DNA from 2 places in the Lentibacillus halophilus genome. Region 2 is predicted to be linked to the other one. Evidence: a T-box and tRNA genes for the amino acid it is inferred to sense, from the RefSeq annotation. Region 2 holds a T-box; the other holds one or more tRNA genes.

Region 1 (15,192 bases), 500 kb from region 2:
TGGTCAATCCGCTGCATCTTGGAGCCTTGATATTTATCAAAGTGTTGCAGCATGCGTTCAACTTTATCCATTTTATAAAAGAATTCAACCGGAATACCGGAAACATCCTGCACACGGAGGGCGCGGCCCACCGCATGCTGACTTCCTTCTTCCATCCATACAGGCTCCATTCCTTTAGTCTCAAAGAAGGCGGCCAATTCATCAAGATCGTTTTCTTGGGAAACTTTATAACTAATGACTTCGACACCTGGCTCATTCGACTTTTGTAAAACATAGCTATGGTGTCCCCGTTCTTCCAATCCTCTTAAATAGATATGCCGTTCGTCCGCTTCAGTTTCAATAAACCCCAGTCCATTGACGTAAAAATCTCTTGAAGCATCCAAATCTGTTACATTGATAATCGCACGTGCTGCACGGACGATGTTAAATGAGTGGCTCATTCATTTCCCTCCTTTACGATTGAACCGTTCCCGGCTTTGAGACGTTCATGCTATTTAGGAATTCTTGAACTCTATCTTTATACGGTTGTTTATCATAGTTATCAAAGTAGGTCATACCCATTTTGATTGGATCACCAAAGAAATAATACTCATAATGCGTTTGACGATTTCCGAAAGCACTCATGGTCAAGTCCCATGCCAGACGGAAGATTTGTACACGCTCATACCCTTCCACATTCTTACCTTGCATGGCTCTGTGAAGAATTGGACCAATCTCATCATTATTAAAATCGTCATACGTCGGTAAACTCATTAATCCCGATGCGCCGAGAATTCGAATGATTTCAGCCATCCGTGGATAAATACGTGGATACCAATTACGTGCTGCATCCAGTGCTTCAAAGTCAGGTGTCATCATACCCCACTTATCGATTTGAGCATTATGCTCAGCACGATACAGGTGTGATTTCATAATTTCAAGATTAAGCATGATTTCTGTGCCTTTGTCTTTTACGTGCTGGAATCCATCAATGCCTATGGAATCCATCAGTGTCAGGACAACACCAAGCAAGAATTCTGTTTTCTTAACGCCTTTTGCAACAACCTGATGAGACATATGAGCAACAGCATTTGTTTCGCCAAAGGCACGGTTGCAAATGGACGAGTTTTCACATATAAATACACGGTCCCAAGGTACTAATACATGATCAAAAGATACAATGGTGTCGCCTTCTTCAAAATTCGAGCTTAATGGATGATCAAAGTTATTTTTATCTTGGTCAAATGACTCACGTGACAAGAATTTCAGTCCTGGCGCATTATTAGGAATCGCAAAGGCAAGGGAATACGGGTCATCGAGTTCGCCTGACTTTTTAACAGTAGACGGGAAGACGAGAATTTCATCCGTAATACCGCCTTGCGTTGCCAATAGTCTGATACCATCAACAATAATTCCTTCGTCAGTTTTCTCTTCAAGATGAAGCGCCACATTCGCATCATTTTGCTCAGCTTGCATTTTAGCTCTATTAACTTGCGGATGGATCAGTGTGTGCGTCAAACTGATATCATTCTCACGTGCATATTCCGCATAGTTTTTAGCGTTCTCCGCAAACATCGGATCGCCCTCAGCAAAAAATTCATTAGCTTCACCCATGGCCATTACATCAGCATTCAAGTAATCTGGTGAGCGACCCATTAATCCGTTAGACAAGCTTTGCCATTCCATAATTGCTTCACGTCTCTGGATTAAATCATCAATTGTCTTTGGTGTCATGAAGGTTTTGCCAACGCTATTTCCAGTATTTGGATTAGTGTAAAGCATTTTTTCCGGTTTTTCATGTTGCAAATCATATAATTTAGCCATTGATTGAATAGCATTTTTAAATGCAGGATGCTCAGTGACATCGTTTACTCTTTCACCATGAATGTACACATTGTTATTCGCTTTCTTTAGCCGATCAATATATTGCTGTCCTGTCTTTGCTGGCATATATTTTTCCTCCTTTTAATGTTCTTCATTATTGTTTCTTGCCGAATTGGGGTATATGATGATCAGTCAGCGCCACATGAACAACTTGTGCTTCTGTATAAAAATCAAATGCATAATGCCCGCCTTCTCGGCCAATACCACTTGATTTGGAGCCTCCAAATGGAACACGCAAGTCACGGACGTTTTGGGAATTAATCCAAAGCATTCCGGCGTCAACCCCCTGAGCAACCCGATGACCACGCTGAATATCCTGTGTCCATACATAACCTGCCAAGCCATAGTCAATATCATTAGCCAACTCGATCACTTCATCTTCATCTTTAAATGTCATTACCGTTAAAATCGGTCCAAATATTTCTTCCTGAGCAACAGTTTTATCATTTGTTGCATTCAAAATCATGGTTGGTGGAATAAAGTTGCCACTTTTCATGCTTTCGGGAACGTTTCCACTCACGACTTCCGCTCCTTCTTCTTCAGCGATTTCCAAATAACGTTTAACATTCTGATAATGTGTTGTTGAAATTAGCGGTCCAACCTGTGTTGTTTCATCCATTGGGTCTCCAACCACAATATTTTCAATACGTTCCTTCAACGCTGATACAAAATCCTCGTAAATGGACTCATGCAGGAACAAGCGCGAGTTGGCCGTGCAACGTTCCCCATTGAATGAGAATATCCCCCATGTGCAAGCGTCCAATGCACGTTCAAAGTTTGCATCGTCAAAAACGATTATCGGGGATTTACCGCCCAGCTCCATGGAATACCGTTTTAATGTGTCTGCTCCGTTTTTGGTAATTTCGGAACCAGTGGCTGTTTCACCAGTGAACGAAATCAGTTTGACATCTTCATTGGATACCAGAGACGCTCCGGCCGTTTCGCCAAAGCCATGAACAACATTGAATACACCGTCCGGAAGCCCGGCTGAGTCGATTAATTCTGCTAATCTATTAGCTGTTAGCGGAGACCATTCCGCCGGCTTTAATACAACGGTATTTCCAGTTGCCAGTGCTGGAGCAAGTTTCCATGTTTCCAACATAAATGGAGCATTCCATGGTGTGATTAAACCTGCGACACCAATCGGTTTATGAATCGTATAGTTAATAAATTGGTCATCCACTTGATAGGCTTCCCCGTTCAAACGACTTGCGACCATTTCTGCATAAAAGCGAAAGTTCCGGGCGGCCCGGGCAACCATTTTTTTCGTTTGACTAATCGGCAATCCTGTATCATAAGATTCCAACGGAGCAATATCCTCGATATTTTCATCAATAACATCAGCAATTTTTTTGATATACTCCAGCCGATCAGCCACTTTCATCTTGCCCCATTCACCTTTAAATGCTGCATCAGCGGCTGCCGCTGCTTTGTCAATATCCGATTTGTCACCTTCAGCTACCTGGTTAATTTTTTCATTCGAGTAAGGACTGACGTTTTCAAATTGTTTTTTCGATTCCGCATCCACAAATGAACCATTGATATAAAGTTTGATATCCTTAATATCCACGTTTTCAGGTAGTTTTTGTTTGACTGGTTGTTGTGTCATGTGCACATTCACTCCTTAATCAGGTAATTCGTTTATTTGTTTGCGGCGGCATCTTTTAGTTCGGAACCATAGCTGTCCAGTACACTCTTGATCTCGTCTTGTACTTCTTTTGGCGGAACATCCATCGGCATTCTCAATGTCGGGTTGATCTTTCCTAACATGCCCAACGCTGCCTTGGCCGGTGCCGGATTTGTATCCTTGAACAGGACATCATTTAATGGCATCAAATCATAGTGCAAGTCTTGCGCTCGTTTGATATCGCCTTCATTCCATGCATTATGCATTTCGGCAACTTTTGTCGGGGCAACGTTAGCGGTTGCACTAATCGACCCCGCCCCACCAATAGCTAACATTGGATAGCATAACAGTTCGATACCAGAGTACAGCAGGAAGTCCCGACCGCATTTGAGCAATACACGGTTGACATGTTCAAAGTCTTTATTGGACTCTTTAACACCAATAATGTTCGGGCATTCCTGACTTAATTTAGCCAGCGTATCCACGTGCAAGTTCACCGCAGTTCTACCCGGAATATTATAAACGATAATCGGAAGGTCTACTGAATCCGCAACCGTTTTATAATGTTTAAACAAGGCTTCTTGGTTTGGTTTATTGTAATATGGAACGATAACGAGTGCCGCATCTGCTCCAATTTCATAAGCTTTTTTCGTTAAATACATTGTTTCATCGTGGTTAGTGGAACCTGTGCCCGGTAAAAATGGAACTCTGCCGTCGATTGCTTTTATCGCTGTTTCCATAACCTGCACCCGTTCTTCGGTGGTTAAAGAGCTCGGTTCACCACTTGTCCCTGTAACGGATATAGCATGACTACCGCTTTTAATTTGCCAATCTATCATATTTTTCAATGCATCAAAGTCGATGGATCCGCTTTCATGAAAAGGTGTAATAACAGGAACAACAGAAGCTCCCCGAATACGTTGTTTCACAGCGTCAATATTCTCCATTCGATTTGCCTCCTTTGAAATAATTAGAATTTTTATTTCTGAGTTAATAATACCACATTAGAAAATATATTAAAAATATCTAAAATATTATTCTAACATATAAAAAAAGTATACATAATGTTTTGATTTTTAGTATCATATGTTCGTCTTTGCATGTGAACATTGAAAAAATAAAAGATGTTTTATATAATGTTATAAATATCTGATGATATTATTTTATATATTTTTCATATACAATGAGGTGTCATCCATGGATATACGTCAATTGAATTATTTTTATACCATTGCAAATGAAGGTCAAATTACCCGTGCAGCAAAGAAGCTCCATATGGCACAACCACCGCTCAGCCAAACGTTAAAATCATTGGAAGATGAATTGGGGGTTACACTTCTTGAACGAAATGGGCGACAAATGGAATTGACAAAGGCTGGGATGGTTCTTTATGAAAAGGCGGAAAATATATTTCATTTTTTGGATGAAACGGCAATGGAAGTAAAAGAAACAGGCAAAGGCTTTAAAGGAAAACTTTCCATTGGCTGTGTAAAATCTTGTTTTTCAAAAGTAGTTCACCCCATAAAAGAATTTCGGAGTCAGTTCCCGGAAGTTAATATCGATTTACGGGAAGGAGATACGTCCCGGCTTACGGAATTGCTTCATAATCGAGAGATCGATCTTGCTGTTGTGCGACATCCGTTAGAAATGAAATCGTTTTCATCGCACGATTTATCTGATGAAGATTACGTCGTTATTGCTCCCGAGTCTTGGCATTTAGGTAATTACGAAAATGAGATTTCATTGAATGAACTGGCCGGTTTACCACTTTTACTCCTTCATCGAATTACTGGTGTAGGGCAATACGAAGTCATTATGAACCAATTTGAAAATAAAGGACTAGAACCAAATATTGTTGGTGAATGTCCTGATGTTGATATGATTTTAGGACTGGTCCATGAGGCAATTGGTGCAACCATTATTCCGGAGTCCGCTATTAAGGAACGACATCAGGACAACATAAGAAAGTTACAAATTAAGGATACAACGATCATTTCTAAGTCCTCCATCATTTGGTTAAAAGATCGCTATATTTCAAAAAGTGTCAGAAGCTTTATTGACCTATTTTAATTTCGAATTCCATTTTCTAATGTTTAACGAACTTCGGGATAGGGAATTTTCCAACAAACCTTATAAGGAGTGGTATATTGTCTAAAGTAATACCAGAAATCACCTTGCATGATGGCTTTCAAATACCTTCGATTGGGTTCGGCACCTTCAGATTGAGAGGCAATGATGGTGCGGCTGCCGTCGCAAGCGCCATCAATCATGGATACCGTTTAATTGATTCAGCCTACAATTATGAAAATGAGGGAACAGTAGGTGCGGCGCTTCAGCGGACATCTATACCTCGTGAGGAATTACGCATTACATCAAAGCTTCCTGGTCGTTATCACACTTACGATCAAGCAATCAAGACGATTCAGGAATCACTCTATCGAGCAAACCTTGATTATTATGATTTATACTTAATTCACTGGCCCAACCCAATACAAGATCAGTACGTGGAGGCGTGGCAAGCTTTGATTGATGCAAAAAAATGGGGATTGATCCGCTCCATTGGTGTTTGCAATTTTCTTCCGGAGCATCTTGAACGGCTTGAAAAGGAAACAGGCGTGCTGCCAAGTATCAATCAAGTTGAATTACACCCTTTCTTTAATCAAAGAGAACAGAGGACATGGCATGAACAACATGGTGTTGTAACAGAATCATGGAGTCCTTTAGCCCGGACGAATAACATATTTAATAACAAAACCATTAACGATATTGCGGCCAAACACAGCAAGTCCGCTTCACAAATTATTTTGCGCTGGCACTTTCAGCATGGTGCTGTTGCCATCCCGAAATCAGCATCAATCAGCCGGCAATTGGAAAACATCGCTATTTTTGACTTTGTGTTGGATGATGTTGATATGACGGCATTGGACAAATTGACACGTGAAGATGGCCGCATGAATGACCAAAATCCAGCTGTGTACGAAGAGTTTTAAGCCAATGGATTCAAACAAACTGTTCCACCTTTACATGATATTCGGCATTTAAGCCAGACTATGAGTAAAGGAGGAATAAGATGAGTACTGATAAAGGCAAGAAGAAAAAAAATAAAAGCAAAGAAGAATTAAATGATATGAAAGGCGGTAAAGAACGACACCGCCGGAATCGTTCTTAACTCAGGGCAAGTGTTTAGTAGAACCTGTTTCATTGTAATATGCTCACCTAAAAAGGTGGGCATATTACCTCAAAAGGCTTTAATTATTTATTATCGGTCCCATCTTCTTCTTCGTTCTCATTGGCTTTCTGGAATAAAGCTTCCGGAATCATTTCGAAACCCTCAATCACCGTGTTTTCTTCCACTTCAATCATTAAACAGCGTTTCCCATTCCATTCAACTTGACGTACATAGCTTAAGTCTTGCGGACCAATGGAGATATCCGCTACTTTTGTCTTTATTTTAATCGACTTGGAAGAATATTTTGGGACAATGTTACTTGCTTTTAACTCATACGACTCATCATCAATCACTGTTTTAAATGCTGACTCCACTTTTTCTGTATTGACATCTTCTACGCCACTCACTTTTAAAACATTTTCTACATCTTTGTAGTCTAATTTCGCTACATCATCTTCCTCTTCATTTTCTTCCACAGCCCGATGAATCTCTTCATAGACATTTGAAAGTGTTGATGTATTAATTTGGTCACCCGCTACCTTTTTGACAACTTCCTCAAAAACAAGCTTATCCTCTTCGGCAGTTACGACCTCTTCCGCATTTAAGACGTCTTCTATGAAATGATAATTCGGTTCATTCGCTTTCCCTGCCGAATAAAGTACGTGATTAACATCCGTAGCATTATCCGTAAAACTGGGAAATAGAAATCCTGATATAGGAGCCTTCAGGTTAATAATGGGATCTACGACGACATTATATTTGAACTCCTTTTCAACATAATCAAACAGTAATTCCTTTTTCGGATCTTGTGTTTTATTCATGCTACATAAAATAAAGGGATGGGAATAAACCGTGTCGCGCTCATTTTCTTCCGCCTCTTCATTTCGTTTCATTGGTTTCATATATTCCCCTCGTATAAAGGTTACAACAACATCCATTTCATATTGCTTGTCTTTCAGCATTTTCTCGACCAGTTGAAGCATATGACGCTTCCATTCTTCCGTATCATTACTTAAGAGACCGTGGTGGAGAATGAGCTGACTGTTATTTTCCACATCGCTTTGGAACTTCAATTCAAATAACTTTTGATCCAACTGGCCTGATAGTACTTTTTTAAAGTTGTCTAAAAATAACTCTTTCTGTTCATCTTCCAGCAAATCAAATGATGAACTTTCCTGGTGATAAATGTCACTCGATTCTTTCATAATGTACACATTAAATATTTCGCTAATTTTTAATAAGTCATTATTCACTTTGAATTGTTTTCGAAAGTGTGCGATATCATTTTTGTTCAATAGTGTTCACTCCTAAGCTAGTGATCAATATATATTGCAGAAGTACGCTGATGTTTGTTATGTGAAATTCTATTATATACTCCTGGACAAAGATAAGTCGATACAATTCCAACAATAATTCCAGCTATGACGTCTGTTGGATAATGATGCCCCACGTACAATCTGAATTGCTTTTCTGTTTTTCGCGGGTTTAGTTGGTGTTCCCGTCGGTTTATCCCCATAAAAAAGCACTTCCTTCGTGGGAAGCGCGGGTGGTTAAACGACTAGCCTCCTGACGTCTACCCATAATTGAACGTAAAAAAGACGGTATCTAGTCGCCTAAATACCGTCAGTAAGCCTTTATATCGATACCGGTGGTGGGGCTCGAACCCACACTCCCGTAGGAACACGATTTTGAGTCGTGCGCGTCTGCCAATTCCGCCACACCGGCATATGGGTCAATTCATGGAGGCGGTAACCGGATTCGAACCGGTGATAGAGGTTTTGCAGACCTCTGCCTTACCACTTGGCTATACCGCCAAAAGGGAAATAAAAGAAAAAATGGAGCGGAAGACGGGATTCGAACCCGCGACCCCCACCTTGGCAAGGTGGTGTTCTACCACTGAACTACTTCCGCATATAATGGCTGGGCTAGCTGGATTCGAACCAGCGAATCACGGGATCAAAACCCGATGCCTTACCGCTTGGCTATAGCCCAATATTATAAAGTGAAGGGGCGACCGGTGGGGATCGAACCCACGAATGCCGGAGCCACAATCCGGTGCGTTAACCACTTCGCCACGACCGCCATAATGTATATTATGGCAGGGGTAGCAGGAGTCGAACCCGCATCAAAGGTTTTGGAGACCTTCGTTTTGCCATTAAACTATACCCCTATTAAATATATGGTGGAGGGGGAGGGACTCGAACCCCCGAACCCTGAGGGAGCGGATTTACAGTCCGCCGCGTTTGGCCAACTTCGCTACCCCTCCATACTGATTAAGAAGGTGGCTCGAGACGGAATCGAACCGCCGACACACGGATTTTCAGTCCGTTGCTCTACCGACTGAGCTATCGAGCCGCAAACAACAATTTTATGTAATAATAATTATTTAAATGGCGGTCCGGACGGGACTCGAACCCGCGACCTCCTGCGTGACAGGCAGGCATTCTAACCAACTGAACTACCGGACCAGTTTGAATAACTTTGGTTGCGGGGGCAAGATTTGAACTTGCGACCTTCGGGTTATGAGCCCGACGAGCTTCCAGACTGCTCCACCCCGCGATGTATGAACTATGGTGGAGGATGCAGGTCTCGAACCTGCGACCCCTTGCTTGTAAGGCAAGTGCTCTCCCAGCTGAGCTAATCCTCCGATGCACGATAAGTGCAAATGTTACAAGACTTATGCCTTCATCTAAAACATTTAAGTGAAAGATGACCCGTACGGGATTCGAACCCGTGTTACCGCCGTGAAAGGGCGGTGTCTTAACCACTTGACCAACGGGCCATAATTAAATTGTAATGGCGGAGAGCGAGGGATTCGAACCCTCGAGACCGTGATAACGGCCTACACGATTTCCAATCGTGCTCCTTCAACCACTCGGACAGCTCTCCATGGCTCCACAGGCAGGATTCGAACCTGCGACCGATCGGTTAACAGCCGATAGCTCTACCGCTGAGCTACTGTGGAATAATCCAAATGGTATCGCCTGGCGGCGTCCTACTCTCGCGGGGGCAAAGCCCCAACTACCATCGGCGCTGGAGAGCTTAACGGCTGTGTTCGGCATGGGAACAGGTGTGTCCTCTCCGCTAATACCGCCAGACCTAAGTTGTGACAATCAACGATAATGGATGCCCAAACCCGATATTTATCAAGGCCAAGGATCATTATAGCCGTTATCGTCGAAAAATGCAAGGGTTTTTTTCAATTGCACCCTGAAAACGGAATAAGAACATTAGGCCATTCCAATGTGAAATGTGTGGTTAAGTCCTCGATCGATTAGTATCCGTCAGCTTCACGTGTTGCCACGCTTCCACCCCGGACCTATCTACCTCCTCGTCTTGGAGGGATCTTACTCACTGAACGTGATGGGAAGTTTCATCTTGAGGGGGGCTTCATGCTTAGATGCTTTCAGCACTTATCCTGACCACACGTAGCCACCCAGCCGTGCTCCTGGCGGAACAACTGGTGCACCAGCGGTGTGTCCATCCCGGTCCTCTCGTACTAAGGACAGCGCCTCTCAAACTTCCAGCGCCCACGACGGATAGGGACCGAACTGTCTCACGACGTTCTGAACCCAGCTCGCGTACCGCTTTAATGGGCGAACAGCCCAACCCTTGGGACCGACTACAGCCCCAGGATGCGATGAGCCGACATCGAGGTGCCAAACCTCCCCGTCGATGTGAACTCTTGGGGGAGATAAGCCTGTTATCCCCGGGGTAGCTTTTATCCGTTGAGCGATGGCCCTTCCATGCGGAACCACCGGATCACTAAGCCCGACTTTCGTCCCTGCTCGACGTGTCAGTCTCGCAGTCAAGCTCCCTTATGCCTTTGCACGCTGTGAATGATTTCCAACCATTCGGAGGGAACCTTTGGGCGCCTCCGTTACCTTTTGGGAGGCGACCGCCCCAGTCAAACTGCCTGCCTGACACTGTCTCCGGACCGGATCACGGCCCTGGGTTAGAATGTTCGTACAGCCGGGGTGGTATCCCACGGATGCCTCCACGTAAGCTGGCGCTCACGCTTCGACGGCTCCCACCTATCCTGTACAAGCTGCACCAACATTCAATATCAAGATGCAGTAAAGCTCCACGGGGTCTTTCCGTCCTGTCGCGGGTAATGCGCATCTTCACGCATAGTATAATTTCACCGGGTCTCTCGTTGAGACAGTGCCCAAGTCGTTGCACCTTTCGTGCGGGTCGGAACTTACCCGACAAGGAATTTCGCTACCTTAGGACCGTTATAGTTACGGCCGCCGTTTACTGGGGCTTCGGTTCAACGCTTCGCGCGCCGAGCGCGCTAACGCATCCCCTTAACCTTCCAGCACCGGGCAGGTGTCAGTCCCTATACATCGCCTTTCGGCTTTGCAGAGACCTGTGTTTTTGGTAAACAGTCGCTTGGGCCTGGTCACTGCGGCTCACGTAAGTGAGCACCCCTTCTCCCGAGGTTACGGGGTCATTTTGCCGAGTTCCTTAACGAGAGGTCTCCCGAACACCTTCGGATACTCTCCGTGCCTACCTGTGTCGGTTTGCGGTACGGGCACCTGTGAACTCACTAGAGGCTTTTCTCGGCAGTGTGAAATCCGGAACTTCGGTACTTGATTTCCCTCCCCGTCACAGCTCAGGATGCGTTGAGCGGATTTGCCTGCCCAACACCCTTGCTGCTTGGACGCACACATCCATCGGTGCGCTTTCCGTATCCTTCTGCGTCCCCCCATCGTTCCAACGCTCACGAGGTGGTACAGGATTATCGACCTGTTAGCCATCGCCTACGCCTTTCGGCCTCGGCTTAGGTCCCGACTTACCCTGAGCGGACGAACCTTCCTCAGGAACCCTTAGGCATTCGGTGAAAGAGATTCTCACTCTTTTTTCGCTACTCATACCGGCATTCTCACTTCCAGACGCTCCACCGGTCCTCACGGTCCGACTTCGCAGCACCCGGAACGCTCTCCTACCATTGTTCGCATGAACAATCCGCAGCTTCGGTGATACGTTTAGCCCCGCTACATTATCGGCGCAGCGTCACTCGACCAGTGAGCTATTACGCACTCTTTAAATGATGGCTGCTTCTAAGCCAACATACTGGTTGTCCGGGCAACGCCACATCCTTTTCCACTTAACGTATACTTGGGGACCTTAGCTGGCGGTCTGGGCTGTTTCCCTCTCGACCATGAACCTTATCACCCATGGTCTGACTCCCAAGGTGTTACGTTGCCGGCATTCGGAGTTTGACTGAATTCGGTAACCCGATGAGGGCCCCTCGTTCAATCAGTGCTCTACCTCCGGAACGCATGCCTTGAGGCTAGCCCTAAAGCTATTTCGGAGAGAACCAGCTATCTCCGTGTTCGATTGGCATTTCACCTCTACCCACACCTCATCCCCGCATTTTTCAACATACGTGGGTTCGGGCCTCCTGTCAGTGTTACCTGACCTTCACCCTGGACATGGGTAGATCACACGGTTTCGGGTCTGCGCCCGTATACTTATGCGCCCTGCTTCAGACTCGCTTTCGCTACGGCTCCGTGTTGGCCACTTAACCTTGCATACGAACGCAACTCGCCGGTCCATTCTACAAAAGGTACGCCGTCACCCATTAACGGGCTCCGACTACTTGTAGGCACACGGTTTCAGGGTCTTTTTCACTCCCCTTCCGGGGTGCTTTTCACCTTTCCCTCACGGTACTGGTTCACTATCGGTCACCGGGGAGTATTTAGCCTTGGGAGATGGTCCTCCCAGATTCCGACGGAATTTCTCGTGTTCCGCCGTACTCAGGATCCACTCCGGAGGAAATGGCTTGTCGACTACAGGGCTCTTACCTTCTCCGGCCGGTCATTCCAGACCGTTTCGTCTAAGTCATTTCTTGATGACTCCCATGGAGTGTCCTATCAACCCCGGAAAGCTATCTTTCCGGTTTGGGCTGGTTCCGTTTCGCTCGCCGCTACTCGGGAAATCGCGTTTGCTTTCTTTTCCTCCGGGTACTGAGATGTTTCAGTTCCCCGGGTGTGCCGTGCGCATCCTATGAATTCAGATACGCATGCTGTCCCATTACGGACAGCGGGTTCCCCCATTCGGAAATCCCCGGATCAACGTCTGCTTACGACTCCCCAGGGCATATCGGTGTTGGTCCCGTCCTTCATCGGCTCCCGGTGCCAAGGCATCCACCGTGCGCCCTTGGTCACTTAACCATCGTTTCATTATTAATCATTGAAATGGATGGCTCTTATTCCGTTTTCAAGGTGCAACAACCACCAAAGGTGGCTGATTCATGAGGGTTGCTCCCTCAAAACTGAACCAAACAGCCATGTATGACATCCGTTTTCTCATTCGTCCTTAGAAAGGAGGTGATCCAGCCGCACCTTCCGATACGGCTACCTTGTTACGACTTCACCCCAATCATTGGCCCCACCTTCGGCGGCTGGCTCCAAAATGGTTGCCTCACCGACTTCGGGTGTTGCCAACTCTCGTGGTGTGACGGGCGGTGTGTACAAGGCCCGGGAACGTATTCACCGCGGCATTCTGATCCGCGATTACTAGCGATTCCGGCTTCATACAGGCGAGTTGCAGCCTGCAATCCGAACTGGGAATGGTTTTGTGGGATTGGCTATCACGTCGCCGCTTCGCGTCCCTTTGTTCCATCCATTGTAGCACGTGTGTAGCCCAGGTCATAAGGGGCATGATGATTTGACGTCATCCCCGCCTTCCTCCGGTTTGTCACCGGCAGTCACCTTAGAGTGCCCAACTTAATGCTGGCAACTAAGATTAAGGGTTGCGCTCGTTACGGGACTTAACCCAACATCTCACGACACGAGCTGACGACAACCATGCACCACCTGTCACTCTGTCCCCGAAGGGAACACGGCATCTCTGCCGCTGTCAGAGGATGTCAAGACCTGGTAAGGTTCTTCGCGTTGCTTCGAATTAAACCACATGCTCCACCGCTTGTGCGGGCCCCCGTCAATTCTTTTGAGTTTCAGCCTTGCGGCCGTACTCCCCAGGCGGAGTGCTTAATGCGTTAACTTCAGCACAAAGGGGCGGAAACCCCCTAACACCTAGCACTCAACGTTTACGGCGTGGACTACCAGGGTATCTAATCCTGTTCGCTACCCACGCTTTCGCGCCTCAGCGTCAGTAACAGACCAGAGAGTCGCCTTCGCCACTGGTGTTCCTCCACATCTCTACGCATTTCACCGCTACACGTGGAATTCCACTCTCCTCTTCTGTACTCAAGTCTCCCAGTTTCCAATGACCGCTCGCGGTTGAGCCGCGAGATGTCACATCAGACTTAAAAGACCGCCTGCGCGCCCTTTACGCCCAATAATTCCGGACAACGCTCGCCCCCTACGTATTACCGCGGCTGCTGGCACGTAGTTTGCCGGGGCTTTCTGGTCAGGTACCGTCAAACCATGGCCCTGTTCGAACCACGCCTGTTCTTCCCTGACAACAGAGTTTTACGATCCGAAGACCTTCATCACTCACGCGGCGTTGCTCCGTCAGACTTTCGTCCATTGCGGAAGATTCCCTACTGCTGCCTCCCGTAGGAGTCTGGGCCGTGTCTCAGTCCCAGTGTGGCCGATCACCCTCTCAGGTCGGCTACGCATCGTCGCCTTGGTGAGCTCTTACCTCACCAACTAACTAATGCGCCGCGGGCCCATCCGTAAGTGACAGCACAAAGGCCGTCTTTCAGCCCTCCCCCATGCGGGGAAAGGCATTATCCGGTATTAGCTCACGTTTCCGCAAGTTATCCCGGTCTTTCGGGCAGGTTGCCCACGTGTTACTCACCCGTCCGCCGCTCGTTCCACAGACGCACGCCCCGAAGGGCGATTGTCTGCTTCCCGCGCTCGACTTGCATGTATTAGGCACGCCGCCAGCGTTCGTCCTGAGCCAAGATCAAACTCTCCAAAAAAGTTTGGAATACGACTGACACCGATCAGCCGTTCATTGGCTTCGCTTATTTTGTGGATTTCAAGGGGTAAGCCATCCAGCTGATATACACATCAGCATTCCGACTTCCTGCCTATGACATCCATCTGTCATACTGGCTGTTTTGTTCAGTTTTCAAGGAGCAACGAATGTTTATTTCCTGCCGCCTCTCAAATGGCGACTAAGGAAGTGTACCATCTTCCAAGATTAAAGTCAATAACTTTTTTGTACTTTTTTCGGAAAGAAGTGTGCATCGCCTTTAAAGCGACGCTCACTAATATAACATGGCTCCCTCAATTAAACAAGGGATAATTTTAAATGAATTTTTGTCGGTTCAATTCAAAAGGAATTTTTGCGACAAGATTTAATATACCATGCGTAAAATCATGCGTCAATAACTTTTTTATCGCAAGCACGGTATAGCGAAAAGTGGCCATTCAATACAATATACAGTTGCCATTTATGCTCGGATCACATACGTTTCCAATCATTCATATCTTCACGTTATCCGATATTTTCGCTTGTATACATCGGCAACCTTTGTTTTCCCTTTTTCTGTTTTTAATATATTCTTTTTCGTTAGATAAGACAATATTGCGGTCAAATTCATGGCGTACGG
Region 2 (15,192 bases):
GATACTTTTAAATTTCCTTCAAGTGCAATAGGTTCACCATTGTTCGAAGCCTTGATCACTTCATCGTCATCCATGACAATGCCAATAAGATCAATGGAGAGAATTTGAATAATATCATCTATATCCATCATGTCCCCATTTTTCATCATATGATTCCGGATCCGGTTGATAACCAGTTTTGGCGGGTCAATCGATTCATTTTCCAATAATCCGACAATACGATCGGCATCCCGGACACTCGACTTTTCCGGTGTTGTTATAACCATCGCTTTGTCGGCCCCTGCCACAGCATTTTGGAACCCTTGTTCGATACCGGCGGGACAATCAATAATAATATAGTCATAGTCTTGTTTCAATTCACTGATGATGGCCATCATTCCATCCATAGTGATAGACGTCTTTTCACTCGTCTGTGCAGCGGGCAGAAGCGCCAAGTCATCAAATCGTTTATCCTTGATCAATGCTTGTTTGAGTTTGCAACGTTGTTCCATAACGTCGACGATATCGTAAATAATCCGATTTTCAAGCCCCATAATGACATCAAGATTTCGGAGGCCTATATCTGTATCGATCAGGCAAACCTTTTTCTCCATCAAGGCGAGAGCAGTACCAATATTTGCAGTTGTCGTCGTTTTGCCTACGCCTCCTTTACCAGAAGTGATCACAATGGCTTCACCCATTAAGCATTCTCCTTTCGAACCCGTTTATATCCTTCCGTTTATGTGAAAGAACTTGCAACCGGTCAATCACGATTTTATCCTCTTTTTCGTCAATAAGTCCGCATTCCATATAAATGCCTTCTGCATCATAGTCCGGAGCGCGGCTGATATAGTCGGCAATTCGGAGTTGATTCGGTTTCATAAATGATGCAGCAATCACCGCATCACGATCACCGTTCGATCCGGCGTGGGCAATACCATGCAAACTCCCCATAATAAAAACATTTCCTGTTGCAATAACCTTGCCCCCAGGATTAATATCGCCCACCAATAATAAATCACCGACATATTCAAACACTTGACCGGAACGCACAATTCGATTGACAACTTTGATATCACTTTCCTTTTTCCATGTTAAGGCTTCGTCGCGGTGGACAACATTAGAATCAAATGATTGGATAACAAAGCTGTTTTTGGAACTTAACTGTTCACTTATTTGTCTTTTTTGATCATCACTCAAATAGCGATCGCCCAGTTTAACGGTAACGGGAACAACAGGCTCATCTTTTTTGGGCCTGTATTCCGAGAGTTTATCACTGAGTTCGCTCAGTACATCCTCAAATGAACTGTGATCATCAATAAATAATGTCAATCCTTCCTTTGTTCCTTTAATTGTAATCATCTGTTTCGAATCAAGCACGATGTTTCCCCCAATCATTCCATTGACATTACCATTAAAAATAGGCGGAACTTTTGGAGAAACGTTCCGCTTTCCATTTTTCCAGCCATTTGGCTAATAATGGGTACAACACTAACAAAAAGAATACGTTGGCTAAAACTGTCGGTAGCATACGGTACAGCAAATATTGGCCCCAGATTAAATCCGTTATCCCTGAAGCTGAAAATAGAATATTAATCACCATATCAGCAACAGCCACTCCGATGACACTGAGCAGAATGGTTGTATAAACGTTGGCATGCAATAGTCGTGACAGTCCGTAAAGCAAATAAACAACGATCCCGTAGCTGAACATATAAACACCCAGTATCCCCGTATAAACGACATCAATTAGAAGACCGAAGATAAGCCCGTGGATGACAGATATATTGGTGTCTTCCTTGTCGAACAACATGATTTTCAGGGTTAAAAAAATCAACACCCAATGTGGAACAAGCTGCCATTCGTGACGGACAAGCGATGCGGGGAGAAGATCAAGTGCCACGCCTTCCAATACAAGTAAGAGGAAAAGCAAGATTGGAATCACGATTCTTCTCATGATGTTACATCCTTTCCGGAGCCGCTTTGGTTACCTGTATCATGCTCACGGTCTACAACAATGACATGATCAATTTCGTACATATCCGCTACAGGCTCCACAAACGCGGTTCGTGTCAGTCCATACTGATCCGGTTTCACGTCTGTCACTTTTCCTATGGGCAGCCCTGAAGGAAATAATCCGCCCATACCGGAGGAAGACACCAATTCACCTTTTTTCAAGTCTGAATCAGATGACTCTATAATTTTAAACACAAGTTTTTCTGATGTTTGATTATACCCTTCAATCATGCCGTGTATATCACTGTCATCTTCGCGGGCGATTGTTGCAGAAATTCTATTGAATTGATCAAATCCCGTCAGTAACTTCACTGTCGACGTGAATTTCGAACGTGTTTCTATTTTACCAATCATACCCTTCGCTGTAATAACAGCCATGTTTTTTTTAATACCATCCTGATTTCCTTTATTAATCGTTACTTTTTCCATCCACTGCTCCGGTGATCTGGAAATAACCGAGGCTTGAATTGGTATGTAAGATCGAATGGAATTGGCTTTTTCCAATAAGTCACGAAGTTCAGCATTTTCCTCTTCCAGCTTCTGCACGTCATAAAACAATCCTTTGTATTCCGCTATCTTTTCTCTCAGCACCTGGTTTTCGTGAAAAGTGTCCTGAAGATCGTCTATATTGTCAAAAACAGTTGTAACATAATCAATCGGGGCATGCACAAGACCTTGAGTCCATCCAACAGCGTCTTTTACAAATTGTTCGACACTAGTCGGATTTTCTCTATCACGCAGAGAAAATCCAATCAAGGCAACGAGAATAATAAATCCTATTAAAAATATAAACAATCTTTTTTTATGAAAAAATGGCATAGGTACACCTACTTATTCGAACATCGACTGGGAGGAAACATTCGGATGGGACCGAAAATGTTGGATATATTCCAATGATTTACCTGTTCCGTTTGCAACACTTTCGAGTGGATCATCCGTTACAAATACGGGCATTTCTGTTTCCTCACTAATGACCTTGTCCAAATTTTGCAACAAGGCCCCTCCGCCGGATAAGACAATTCCGCGATCCATGATGTCAGCAGCCAACTCCGGTGGTGTTTTTTCCAAAGTGTCTTTGACAGCTTCAACAATCGATTCAACCGTATCTCGCAATGAAACTGCAATCTCTCCGGATGTAATGGTGATGGTTTTCGGCAGTCCTGTCAACAAATCACGACCTCTAATATCTATTTCGACATTTTCCACAACTTCGCCAGCAACACCGATATCCATTTTAATGGATTCCGCGGAACGTTCACCAATCATCAGATTATAGTGTCTTCGAATATAATTTGTAATGGAGTCATCCATTTCATCACCGGCTGTACGAACCGATTTGCTTGTCACAACGCCGCCCAGGGAAATAACTGCCACCTCTGTTGTTCCCCCGCCAATATCAACAATCATACTGCCTGTTGGTTCCCATACTGGAAGTCCGGCACCGATAGCCGCTGAGAACGGTTCCGCAATTGGAAAGGCTTCTTTCGCGCCAGCTTGTTTCGTCGCATCCACAACTGCCCGTTCTTCTACCATAGTAATTCCGGATGGGACGCAAATCATCACATTCGGTTTTCTGGCTAAAAAGGACCTGATGCGCATGGCTTTTTTAATAAAATATTTCATCATAATGGCGGTGGTGTCGTAATCGGCAATAACGCCATCTTTTAATGGACGCACCACGGAAATATTCCCCGGTGTTCGTCCGATCATATTATGTGCTGAACTGCCCACAGCCTCCACGTCATCTGTTTGGATATTTTTCGCCACAACTGTCGGCTCCCGCACAACGACTCCCTTACCATTAACAAAAACAAGGGTGTTTGCGGTTCCTAAATCGATTCCTAAATCTTGCGACAAGCTGATTTTTCCCAAAACAATCTTCCTTTCCAAGCAGCAATTCATTTATGGCAATGGCTTTCCACCATTCGCTGAAGCAGTCTCTATGTCGTCAGCTATTTTACCATCTTCCACAGCAAAGTAAATAATGGTATGTATACCAAAGTAGAAAGCGCCAATTTCAATCACAGGCTGAAAACTGGCGCTTATGGACAATGTCTATTTAATTATACGGTAAAAATCCAAAATTGGATAGTGATTGAAGTATCATATTTTGATGTTTTTATCTTATTAAGAGTTATCGCATCCATAGATAGTGTTATAGATACCCCTTTTCTTTCAATGAGACAAATTTTCTATCTCCAATAACCAAATGGTCTAAAAGATCAATGCCGATCATTTTCCCGGACTCAACCAGCCGTCTTGTCACATGAACATCTTCCTGGGAAGGAGCGGGGTCGCCTGAAGGATGGTTATGCGCACAAATGATGGAAGCAGCCGATCGTTTAACAGCCTCCCGGAATATCTCACGTGGATGTACGATTGAAGCATTCAGACTTCCAATAAACATTGTCTGTCTATGGATAATTTGATTTTTTGTATTGAGAAACAGTACAACAAAATGTTCCTGATTCAATCCGCGCATTTCCTCCATGATATAATCCGCCCCATCTTCCGGGGAATGAACAACATATCGTTCATTCGGTTGCAATCGATTCATACGGCGTCCCAATTCCATGGCAGCAAGAAGCAAAACAGCTTTTGCTCCGCCTATGCCTTTGATCGCTGTCAATTCTTCAATGGTTGCATCTTTAAGCAAATTAATTCCTTCAAAATGCATTAATACCCGGTTAGCCAACACCATAACTGACTCATCTTTCGTACCACTTGCAATTAGTATTGCCAGAAGTTCTTGATTAGATAAATGACCAGGGCCAACTGACACCAATCGTTCACGCGGCCTATCTTCTTTTGGAACATCTTTGATCATAATAGACGTAGGTTCCATACACGGTCCTCCCTTAGCTATGATACGTCCATCGTACCCATTTCGCTTCGGGGGAACAAATGGCAAAAAAATCGTTTTGACCAATTGAAACAAACAAAAAGTTATTTTTCACCCAGCTGATAATGCATTTTAAGCAACCATCTATTTTGAAAAATACCTTAATGTTTGTTTTTCCGCCTTCCGTATAATTAGTTTGTAACGGTTTGATGAAACTGTTTCCATAATCGCAGCACCTGCGCATGATCCTTCCATTTATCCGTCTTTTTCATGTTTTCATATGCTTTTTTTACTGAAGATGTGAGATCTTTAATATGTTCCTGTTTTTCGGGGATGGCTCCAACGACGCCTTTCCATCCTTCAGCGGCTACATTATTTCCTTTGCTGACGGTTTCCAGCGCCTTGTTCCATTGCGTGCGATACGTCTGCAACCATTTCTTTTCAGCTTGCTGCAGGCGCGTTTCTTTTTCGGATGTCTTCCATGGTTTCACATATACTTTCAAACCTTTATCGGTCATCGTATCAGCCAGATGAGAAGCATGCTCTTCCGTTTCAGCGATGCCTGAGAGCACAAAAAAGGAGTCGTTTTTTTTCCAGATCATAGCTGCAAATCCTGCCTGCTGAAACGCTTTTGCCATTTTATCCGCATTTGGTTTTTCAGTGAATTTCCCTGCCTGCAATACAAATGCGGTTTGCGATTCTATTGTTGCTGTTTCCATCTGTTCTGTTTCATTTTTCTTATCATTATCATCAGCCATTGGTATGGAGGCGTTTTGCTGACTCATTCTTTTATCAATGTCCACGAACAATTGCAGCATAACAATACCGAGGAATGACCCGATGATAATAGCTGATATGGACGCAAGCAATAGAGGCTTGAATGGCTTCAGCTTGGATTTGCGGCTAGAATAATAACTATCGTTCCCATCAACACCTTTTCGTTTTACCAACTCGGGGATATCGGAGTCGTCAATCGATGCTGCTTGTTCCCTGTTAAATTCTTTAATGGTATATTTTTTATCCGGACTGGCATGTTTGTTCTTCAGTCTAGCTTTTTGACCATCCATCCAAACAAATAGGTTCTTTTTGACCAAACCGATTTCCTCCTATGCATCAGTTTGGTCAAGCCTAGCACAGGCAAAACAAAAAGTAAGGCGATTATTGTCAAACTCTCAAAAAATCTTTCAACATAATATAACAGTGCTATTTCCATTCACGAAAAATACCGGCTATCCTGGATGATAAGCGGAAATCACACAACCATTCCTTTTAAACTACATTAATCTCCTATCAGCTCATCCTTCAAAATATTTCCTTACACTGGCAATAAAATGTAGCGATCCGGTTATAACATAGCAACTGTTTTGTTGTAATTGATATACATTGTCGACAGCTTGTTTCCAATCATCTATCAGTCGAACGTCCGAGCGCTGACTGTATTGACACAGCTCTGTGGTGCTTGCGGCACGGGGATGAACAAAGGTTGTCAGTGTAACCGTGGCAAACTGATTCTCCAGTCTGCGAAGCATTTCTTTTATGTCTTTATCTCTGAACGCAGCAAAAATAAGGTGGCAATTCATACCGGCACATTGAACGGCGAGGGTGTTTGTTAATGCTTGAGCGCCTGCCGGATTATGAGCACTGTCGACAATAACAACGGGGTCTTGACAAACATATTCAAACCGCCCTGGGATGACAGCGGTGGCCAACCCTTGCAACGTTTTACCCCAATTAAGCTGAAAACCACGTCGTCTCATAATGGACAGTGTCATCATGGCAAGAGATGCATTATTGATCTGATGACTGCCGCTTGCTTTAATAGAGACATTCAGCACACCTTCATGCGCGGCCTTCCACCGAAAGGTCCAGTTATGCTTATCAGCATATATTGTTTCCGTCTGAAATGCTTGTCCGGCCGACAGCATAGGGGCATTCTTCTGTTGCGCCTCTGCAACGATGCTGTTATATGCTTCTTCCGTTATTTCCCCGGTAATAATCGGTTTGTTTTCCTGGATGATTCCTGCCTTATGCCACGCTATCTTTTCTATCGTATCTCCTAAAAATGCCGTATGATCTTTTTCAACATTTGTTATAATGGCTATAAGTGGTTGAAAACAATTCGTTGTATCATAGCGGCCGCCCATGCCAGCCTCGATGATCGCAATATCGGCATGATCTTTAAAATAAACAAAAGCGATTGCGGTTATAATTTCAAACATCGTTGGTGCATGGTGCTTCTGATCCATCTGCTTAATACATGGATATAACTGATTCATTAATGATATGATGGTTTCTTCCGGAATATAATGATGACCCAACGAAATATGACCTTTGATCCCATCCATGCTTGGCGACTGAAACACCCCAACACGGACGTTGTTTGCCATTAATCCGCTTTTGATATACTGTACCGTTGACCCTTTGCCATTTGTTCCTGCAACGTGAACCGCTTCGACCTGCTTTTGCGGGTTGCCGAGATATTGAAGCAATTGCTGAGTTCGGTCCAGGCCGGGTTTCATTCCAAGTTGTTTACGATCATGGAAAAAGGTCTCCACTTGATAATAATAACTGAACATATTGACACCGCTTTTTCTAAATTGATGTATTACCTTACTAGCCGCAATTGTGTTGGCAATGTGTTTATTATAGCAGCAATGATTAAATTAAAGAAAGGACGAAAGCAATTGAATCTGCATGGCTGGGTCATTTATAACGGGTACCTGGAAGGAAATAAGTTTCTAGATTTTGCTGAAACAATACAGCAGGCTGCCGCTGAACAACACATTTCCATAGACATATACCGCAATGATGAATTGCTTAGCGTTATGGAGACCGATTCCATAGGATTGCTCCACATCAAACAAGCTGAATTACCGCATTTCGCAGTGTTTGCGGATAAAGATATTTATTTGGCAAGGCAGCTCGAGTGGTTGGGAGTCCGGCTTTTTAACAGTGCAGAGGCGATCGCCCGCAGCGACGATAAAATCGCCTCGTACCAAAGGTTTGCTGTCAACGGATTATCCATTCCTAAAACGATTGCTGCACCAAAGGCGTTTCATCGTACAACAGATATAAGCGCAACGGACTATAAGGCGGCAATTGAACAGCTGGGACTACCTATGATTGTAAAGGAAGCATTCGGATCATTCGGGGAACAAGTTCATATGGTATCCACCGAAGCAGAACTTTTTGCCAAAATACATGACATGCAGGGAAAACCGTTTATGCTGCAGGAATTTGTCGCGTCCAGTTATGGCAAGGATATGCGGTTGCATGTTGTCGGTGATCATGTTGCTGCAGCCATGAAACGACAGGCATTCAATCACTTCCGAGCAAACGTCACCGCCGGGGGGACGATGCAGCCATATCATCCATCCGAAAACGAACAACAGCTCGCCATTGCAGCAACGAAAGCGATAGGTGCCGATTTTGCCGGGGTGGATTTGTTGTTTGGCGAGCAAGACCGGCCGATTATTTGCGAAGTCAATTCCAACGCTCATATTCGGAGTATGTACGACTGTACGGGAATTAATATTGCTGATTTCATGATTGATGACATCCGCAAAAAAATGAAATGAGGTGCTGCTTTGCAAGGGTGGCTAATCTACAATGACGCTGATGCAAAACAGAACAAATCATTTATCGAATGGTTTTTGAAAGAAGCACGGTTGCAGCGTATCAACCTGCATTTCATTCGCAGAGAAGACATGACAGTAGGTGTTTTCAAGAACAAACGAACGATTCTTTTTCAGAATAAACCGGCTGAATGGCCTGATTTTGCTGTTGTACGAACGATTGATCCGATGCTAAGTATGCAACTAGAGTCCCTGGGTGTTACCGTTTATAACCCGTCTGAAACAGCGGCAATTTGCAATAACAAAGCACAAACCCATTTTCATGTGAGCAAATTAGGGATACCGACAGCGGATACCATTTTTGCAGCCAATACAGACAGTTTGCCGGATGAGCCCCCTCTGACATTCCCCTTCGTTATAAAAGATACTGGCGGACGGGGTGGAAAGCAGGTCAAATTGGTGAAAGATAGTTCATCATGGAACCAATTACAGGAGCAATGGCCGACCGGAAGTGACTTTATTTTTCAGTCCGCCAAAAACGTACAACTTGGAAAAGATGTACGAGTGTTTGTCATAGGGAAACACATTATTGGTGCCGTGCTTCGGGAAAACGAAACAGACTTCCGAGCTAATTATAAGCTTGGAGGCTCGGCTTCCTGGTATGTGCTGCGGGAGAAAGATAAAAAACGGATCAATCAAATGACTGACTATTTCCGGTTTGGCATGGCTGGAATCGATTTTCTTCTCGATACAGAAGGCGGTTTGCTGTTCAACGAAATCGAGGACGTCGTCGGTTCCCGTACACTTAGCGCCGTATCGGATAAGAATATCGTCCGAGACTTCCTGGCCTATATTAAAAGCGGAAACGCCTATTGATAGGTGTTTCCGCTCATCGGATGGCTGTTTAGGATGATTGGAGTTCGTCCAGTCGTGCTTTCACTTTGGCTTGCTTTTCCAGATAATCGGCTTCTTTTTGCCGTTCCTCATCAACAACTTTCTGCGGTGCTTTGCTGGTGAACCCTTCATTAGCCAGCTTTTTCTGGACACGATCCACTTCATCTGTCCATTTAGCCAATTCTTTTTCCAGCCGGTTGATTTCTTTATCGACGTCAATCAGCCCTTCCAGCGGCAGAAACAATTCTGCTCCTGTGACAACCGCAGACATGGCTTTTTCCGGTGCTTTTAAGTCGGTATCTATGACTAATTCACTTGGATTGCAGAAGCGTTCCAAATAGCCGCGGTTATATTCAAGCTCCTGAACGATAGCTTCGGATTCAGCCTTAATATATAATTGAACCGGTTTGGAAATAGGCGTGTCCACTTCTGCGCGACTATTGCGCACCGATTTGATGATAGCGACAAGCCGCTTCATTTCATCTGCCGCTGCCTCATCATGGAAAGACGCTATGGGCTCCGGCCATTTAGCAACCGTTATGGAGTCTCCTTTGTGCGGAAGCTGTTGCCAAATCTCCTCGGTAATGAACGGCATATAAGGATGCAGCATGCGCATTGTTCGGTCAAGCACATACGCCAGTACCGATCGGGTTGTCTTTTTGGCGTGTTCATCATCTCCATATAACGGCAACTTGGCCATTTCAATATACCAATCACACAACTCATCCCATATGAAATTGTATAAATGGCGTCCTGCTTCACCAAATTCATATTTATCCGTATTCCTGGTGACATGTTCAATTGTTTCATTCAGTCGTGTCAATATCCATTTATCCGCCAGTGATTTGTCCCCACTCAAATCAATGTCTTCATATCTAAAGTTGTCCATATTCATTAAAGAAAATCGGGATGCGTTCCAAACCTTATTGGCGAAATTCCAAGTAGCCTCCACTTTTTCCCAATGAAAACGTAAATCTTGTCCAGGGGTTGACCCTGTCAGGAGAAAGTAACGCAATGAATCGGCACCATACTGATCAATAACATCCATCGGATCAACGCCATTGCCGAGTGATTTGCTCATTTTCTGTCCTTCCGCATCTCTGATCAGCCCATGTATCAGGACATCTCTAAAGGGCCGTTTGCCGGTGAACTGTTTCGACTGGAATATCATCCGTGCTACCCAAAAGAAGATAATATCATAGCCGGTGACAAGGACGTCAGTCGGGAAATAACGGTTCAAGTCTTCTGCATCGTCATCAGGCCAACCCATCGTTGAAAATGGCCATAATGCCGATGAAAACCAGGTATCCAGCACATCGTCATCCTGTTCCCAGTTTTCAAGGTCATCGGGAGCTTCTCTTCCTACATACATGTCACCTGTTTTTTTGTGATACCATGCCGGAATACGGTGTCCCCACCAAAGCTGGCGAGAAACGCACCAGTCTCTAATATTTTCCATCCAGTGCAGATACGTGCGCTCAAATCGGTCCGGAACAAAATGAACCTTTTCGTCATCCTGCTGCTGCAAGGCAATGGCATCATCTGCAAGTGGCTTCATATAGACAAACCATTGCGTGGACAAATAGGGTTCCACCACCGCGCCACTGCGTTCCGAATGCCCAACCTGATGCACGTGATCTTCAATTTTTAACAAAAATCCTTGTTCCTGAAGGTCCTGCACAAGTTGTTTTCGGCAATCAAACCGGTCAAGCCCTTGATAATCCAGCGCGTTTTCATTCATACTCCCGTCTTCATGCATGACAAGGATTCGCTCAAGATTGTGTCGATTGCCGATTTCAAAGTCATTCGGATCATGAGCGGGCGTTATTTTCACAGCCCCTGATCCCATTTCCATATCGACATACCAATCCGCAACAATCGTGAGTTCCCGACCGACAAGCGGCAAAATAACCGTTTGACCAATCAAATGTTTATACCGAACATCGTCAGGATGAACAGCCACCGCTGTATCACCAAGCATCGTTTCCGGACGCGTTGTGGCAATATCAATCGTCTCATTGCTGCCTTTTATGGGGTAGCGCATATGGTAAAATTTACCTTCGACTTCCTCGTACTCAACTTCAATATCAGAAAGAGCTGTCTGTGTCACAGGATCCCAGTTGATGATATATTGTCCGCGGTAAATCAGCCCTTTCTCATACATTGTGACGAAAACTTCCCGGACCGCCGCTGATAATCCGTCATCCATAGTGAAGCGTTCCCGGGAATAATCCAAGCCAAGACCGAGTTTTTCCCACTGGGATCGTATGAAATCAGCATATTCCTCTTTCCAGTCCCAGGCAGCTTCGAGAAACTTTTCACGTCCAAGTTCATGTCGGCTTTGCCCCTGTTCTTTCAGCCTCGCCTCGATTTTCGCTTGTGTAGCAATGCCCGCATGGTCCATACCCGGCAGCCACAGCACATCATACCCCTGCATGCGTTTCATTCTGGCAATGGTGTCCTGCATCGTCGTATCCCACGCATGACCCAAGTGCAGCTTGCCGGTGACATTAGGCGGGGGAATCACAATGGTAAATGGTTCTTTTTCTTTATCGCAATCCGCTTCAAAAAAATTCCCGTCCACCCAAAATCGGTAACGGTCCCGTTCCACCTTAGCTGAGTCATATTTGGATGACATAACGGTTTTGTTCTCTTCTTCCATGGCATATGCCTCCTCCATTAAACTGTTTCACCAATAAAAAATCCTCTCCGTCCTGTTATAAGGACGAAAAGGATTTGCTTTCCGTGGTTCCACCTTTGTTCATAAACAATCATTATTTATGCACTCGTTGATCGTTAACGGTGATACCGGCATTCTCCTACTTTCTTTCAGAGAAGCTGCTTAAAGGGCGACTTCAGAAATGACCATTCCCGGGAAAATCCCACCAGCATTCCCTCTCTTCTGGGCAGTCATTGCCTACTATTCCTTATTGCTGCATTTGTGCTATGTCGTTTATGTTATTACATTTTACCGTTTATAATCGGTAAAATCAACTGTTATGTCACTCATTGCACATAAGCACAAAAGCCATCCAGTTATGCATACAATGATACAAAATGGAAGAGGTGAAGAAAATATGGCACGTTTTTACCGCTACCGACTACCACCGTGGGCAAGACGCTGCATCATTGTTATTGAAAAAATAACTCTGCCCATATTGGTTTTTCAATTGATTCGTACATTATTATTCCCAACATCACTGGATGTATTTTTGACAGGGTTTTTCGCCGGTCTTTTCTTTGCTTTTTATTTCGAATGGATTTAAGATTCATCGGGATATTCTTGATCATCCGCACTATCGTTATTTGCAGAAAGAGACCAATCCAAACCAAGTTGCAATTGACGTCGGGTGTGCAAAAGCTTTTGTTGCTGCATAATCATAGAGTGTCTGGACTGCGCGGAACGATAGTCTGTAACAAGCTGTATGTATCGGGAAACATCCAGCAAATGAATCATCAAAAAATGCCATTCCTTAGTTGTTAATGGGTTTTTCTGCTCATACGAAGAAAATAATTGCGCTAATTTCTCGGTCGACTGATCGTAGTAACGAACCTGTTCCTGTAACAATGGGACTAAATCAGTAACAGCATGATCATAGTGAGCATCTTCCCAATTGACGATGCAGAGACGCTCCCGACCAAGAATATGGTCAGATTGCAAATGCCCGTGACACAAATTGACATTCCAATGATGATCCTCTTCCCAGGCATCCAGGAAACGGTCGATCTGCCTATCCAACTCTGTCAGTGCATGGGTTAGTACATGATAATCCGTGCACACTTGCAATTCAAACGGAGACATGAATCGGTTCTGCTCAAATTGCTGTACAAAGTCAAGCAATGTTTGCTGCTGGTTTTGACATTGGCTGCGATAATCTCGAAATCTCTCATCGACCAAGGTGGCATTCGGTGACTGTGCCTGTCTCGTTTCAGCATGAATTTCCCCAATCATATTAAAAGATTCGCGTAGATGCTGCTCATGATTCAAATCGGAGCGCTGCATCCACGGCATCATATAATAACAAACGCCATCGACCGATGCATACAGATTGGATTCCTTCGTTAAATAAACAGGCAAAACACCTCTCAATGACAACTTATACGCTTGATGGAATACATGCTCCCACAATGGAATCGTTTCCTCGGTCAGCTTGCTTTTTTTCAATGCGTAATCATAGCGCCCGTCGTTCACCTTGAATAAACGAGGTGATATTTGCTCCATATAACGGGGATAGATACCATACATGTTGGCTACTTTTTCAATCATTGTCACCAGTAAGGTCACCACCTTGCCGATCAGATAGAACGATGCCCACGCAGTTAGACACATAACGGATGGCTCCAGTGAATGAGCAGAGAAAGGTTTCTTTCATGCATAAAAGGACGTTATACCTACTCTAAACGTGGAGCAATCCATGTGTGGGCGGGAAATAAACAGTGGTCAATTTCCACAACCAATTTGCGAACGATTAAAACATCCACTGTTTGACGTTTTGCCTTATGTTTCTGTTTACGACGGGATATATAATAATTGTCCTTCTTCCAAACTTTCCTCTCCCAGATGATTTTGTCTCAGCAGTTGCAGGGCGGATATACCGTAACGTTCGGCAATCGATTCGACGGTATCGGTTTCCTGAACGATGCACAGCCGCATTTTAGCGAATGATTCTTCCTCGTCACGTCGGAACATATCCGCCAAATAGCGAACATCTTCTGCATCAGACACGATTGCATCCGTGCTTTCGCCTTGTTCGTCCACATCAGCTGTCTCGGAAATCGTTGCTAAGGATGGTGATTCATCCACATTTTCCTGATTATCATCCTGTCCATCCGTTTCATCAGCTTCCACACTGTCATCTCCGGACGTTTTCTTGTTTTCTGTTCCAAAAAATTCAGCCAGTGTTTGTGTTTTTTTCCCTTTCCAACGATCTTTCTCATTTGGTGTGTCATCGTCTTTCTTAACTGTGTCGTCTCCGGTATCTTGGGCGTTGTCCTCGTTATCCTGAACGTCATCTGCGGTACCCTGAACATCGTTTCCGATATCTTCCACGACTGATTCCTGATTACTTTCTTCAACAGATCCCTCAGGCCATATCGGCGCCGTTTCCGAATCATGAAGCGTTTCTGAGGTGTTCTCCTCTTCGTTTTCCATTTTTATATCAAATGCAAATGTTTCATCATCCCTCGGAGGTGACGATGAATCCACCTCTGAAGATGCTCCATCTGTAACGTCGACCTCATCAGCAATACCATGTATCCCGATAACTGCATTTAACTTTAGCTGCTGTTCATCCGGTATTTCATAATCCAACGATTCAATACCAACGGTTACGTCGTCCAAATCTGTTACACGGTTGGCAGGCACCGAAATTTCGACTGGAAAACGGTGTGTGAATTCAGCCTGGTTATCATCAATATCATTCACTCTTTCCATGTATTTACGGGCGTGATCATCATCTACATCATAAGGATCTTCTGTTTCGTCAACATCTATCGTTTCTTTTTGATACGTACCGTTGAGCTCGATCACACCCCGGATGGAAATGTAATCACTAAATGAATCTATGGAAATTTCCGGGTCCAATGAGACCCCCATCATGTCACTGACTTCCTGTCCTCTGGCAAAAAAGAGGGATTCGTTTAATTCAAAACGAAAAACATTACGATCATTTTCCAACGGTCTTCCTCCCCTCAATCGATAATCCTTATGCTTATATGTCTCATTGCAACTATATGTCTGGTGCCTATGGTATATGCCTACGGAAACAAAACATGCTGCTATTTTTCTCGGCGAAGCTATAAAAAAGCTGCCCTGGCTTTTGCAGAACAGCTTTTTTACTGAAAACCTATTTTGTTTCGATTTTGGAAAAGGCCGTACGTACGGCT

What was found. The T-box of region 2 lies ahead of ACZ5Q7_RS09825 (valine--tRNA ligase). A T-box ahead of a tRNA ligase gene usually reads a tRNA of that ligase, here a tRNA-Val.
Region 1: it encodes a tRNA-Val, which carries the amino acid that the T-box ahead of ACZ5Q7_RS09825 (valine--tRNA ligase) is inferred to sense. The anticodon was not compared.

What each region holds. Positions count from the first base shown of each region.
Region 1 is NZ_AP043750.1:1,509,153-1,524,344, reverse strand. It holds gene hpaD (3,4-dihydroxyphenylacetate 2,3-dioxygenase) at 1-440, opposite strand, end outside; gene hpaB (4-hydroxyphenylacetate 3-monooxygenase, oxygenase component) at 454-1,929, opposite strand; gene hpaE (5-carboxymethyl-2-hydroxymuconate semialdehyde dehydrogenase) at 1,958-3,472, opposite strand; gene hpaI (2,4-dihydroxyhept-2-ene-1,7-dioic acid aldolase) at 3,505-4,437, opposite strand; gene ACZ5Q7_RS07440 (LysR family transcriptional regulator) at 4,688-5,560, shown strand; gene ACZ5Q7_RS07435 (aldo/keto reductase) at 5,638-6,480, shown strand; gene ACZ5Q7_RS07430 (DUF4317 domain-containing protein) at 6,743-7,954, opposite strand; gene ACZ5Q7_RS07425 (phosphatase PAP2 family protein) at 7,972-8,175, opposite strand; tRNA gene ACZ5Q7_RS07420 (tRNA-Leu) at 8,303-8,384, opposite strand; tRNA gene ACZ5Q7_RS07415 (tRNA-Cys) at 8,400-8,473, opposite strand; tRNA gene ACZ5Q7_RS07410 (tRNA-Gly) at 8,496-8,570, opposite strand; tRNA gene ACZ5Q7_RS07405 (tRNA-Gln) at 8,577-8,651, opposite strand; tRNA gene ACZ5Q7_RS07400 (tRNA-His) at 8,669-8,741, opposite strand; tRNA gene ACZ5Q7_RS07395 (tRNA-Trp) at 8,756-8,829, opposite strand; tRNA gene ACZ5Q7_RS07390 (tRNA-Tyr) at 8,840-8,925, opposite strand; tRNA gene ACZ5Q7_RS07385 (tRNA-Phe) at 8,942-9,014, opposite strand; tRNA gene ACZ5Q7_RS07380 (tRNA-Asp) at 9,051-9,127, opposite strand; tRNA gene ACZ5Q7_RS07375 (tRNA-Met) at 9,142-9,218, opposite strand; tRNA gene ACZ5Q7_RS07370 (tRNA-Val) at 9,231-9,306, opposite strand; tRNA gene ACZ5Q7_RS07365 (tRNA-Glu) at 9,370-9,441, opposite strand; tRNA gene ACZ5Q7_RS07360 (tRNA-Ser) at 9,457-9,548, opposite strand; tRNA gene ACZ5Q7_RS07355 (tRNA-Asn) at 9,550-9,624, opposite strand; rRNA gene rrf (5S ribosomal RNA) at 9,642-9,757, opposite strand; rRNA gene ACZ5Q7_RS07345 (23S ribosomal RNA) at 9,914-12,838, opposite strand; rRNA gene ACZ5Q7_RS07340 (16S ribosomal RNA) at 12,988-14,556, opposite strand; gene ACZ5Q7_RS07335 (nucleotidyltransferase-like protein) at 15,073-15,192, opposite strand, start outside.
Region 2 is NZ_AP043750.1:2,009,793-2,024,984, reverse strand. It holds gene minD (septum site-determining protein MinD) at 1-680, opposite strand, end outside; gene minC (septum site-determining protein MinC) at 673-1,359, opposite strand; gene mreD (rod shape-determining protein MreD) at 1,394-1,936, opposite strand; gene mreC (rod shape-determining protein MreC) at 1,933-2,814, opposite strand; gene ACZ5Q7_RS09855 (rod shape-determining protein) at 2,827-3,897, opposite strand; gene radC (RadC family protein) at 4,151-4,840, opposite strand; gene ACZ5Q7_RS09845 (SPOR domain-containing protein) at 5,029-5,931, opposite strand; gene ACZ5Q7_RS09840 (bifunctional folylpolyglutamate synthase/dihydrofolate synthase) at 6,133-7,413, opposite strand; gene ACZ5Q7_RS09835 (ATP-grasp domain-containing protein) at 7,393-8,415, shown strand; gene ACZ5Q7_RS09830 (ATP-grasp domain-containing protein) at 8,425-9,288, shown strand; gene ACZ5Q7_RS09825 (valine--tRNA ligase) at 9,317-11,968, opposite strand; T-box leader at 12,025-12,249, opposite strand; gene ACZ5Q7_RS09820 (hypothetical protein) at 12,384-12,572, shown strand; gene ACZ5Q7_RS09815 (phosphotransferase) at 12,569-13,636, opposite strand; gene spoVID (stage VI sporulation protein D) at 13,817-14,983, opposite strand; gene hemL (glutamate-1-semialdehyde 2,1-aminomutase) at 15,153-15,192, opposite strand, start outside.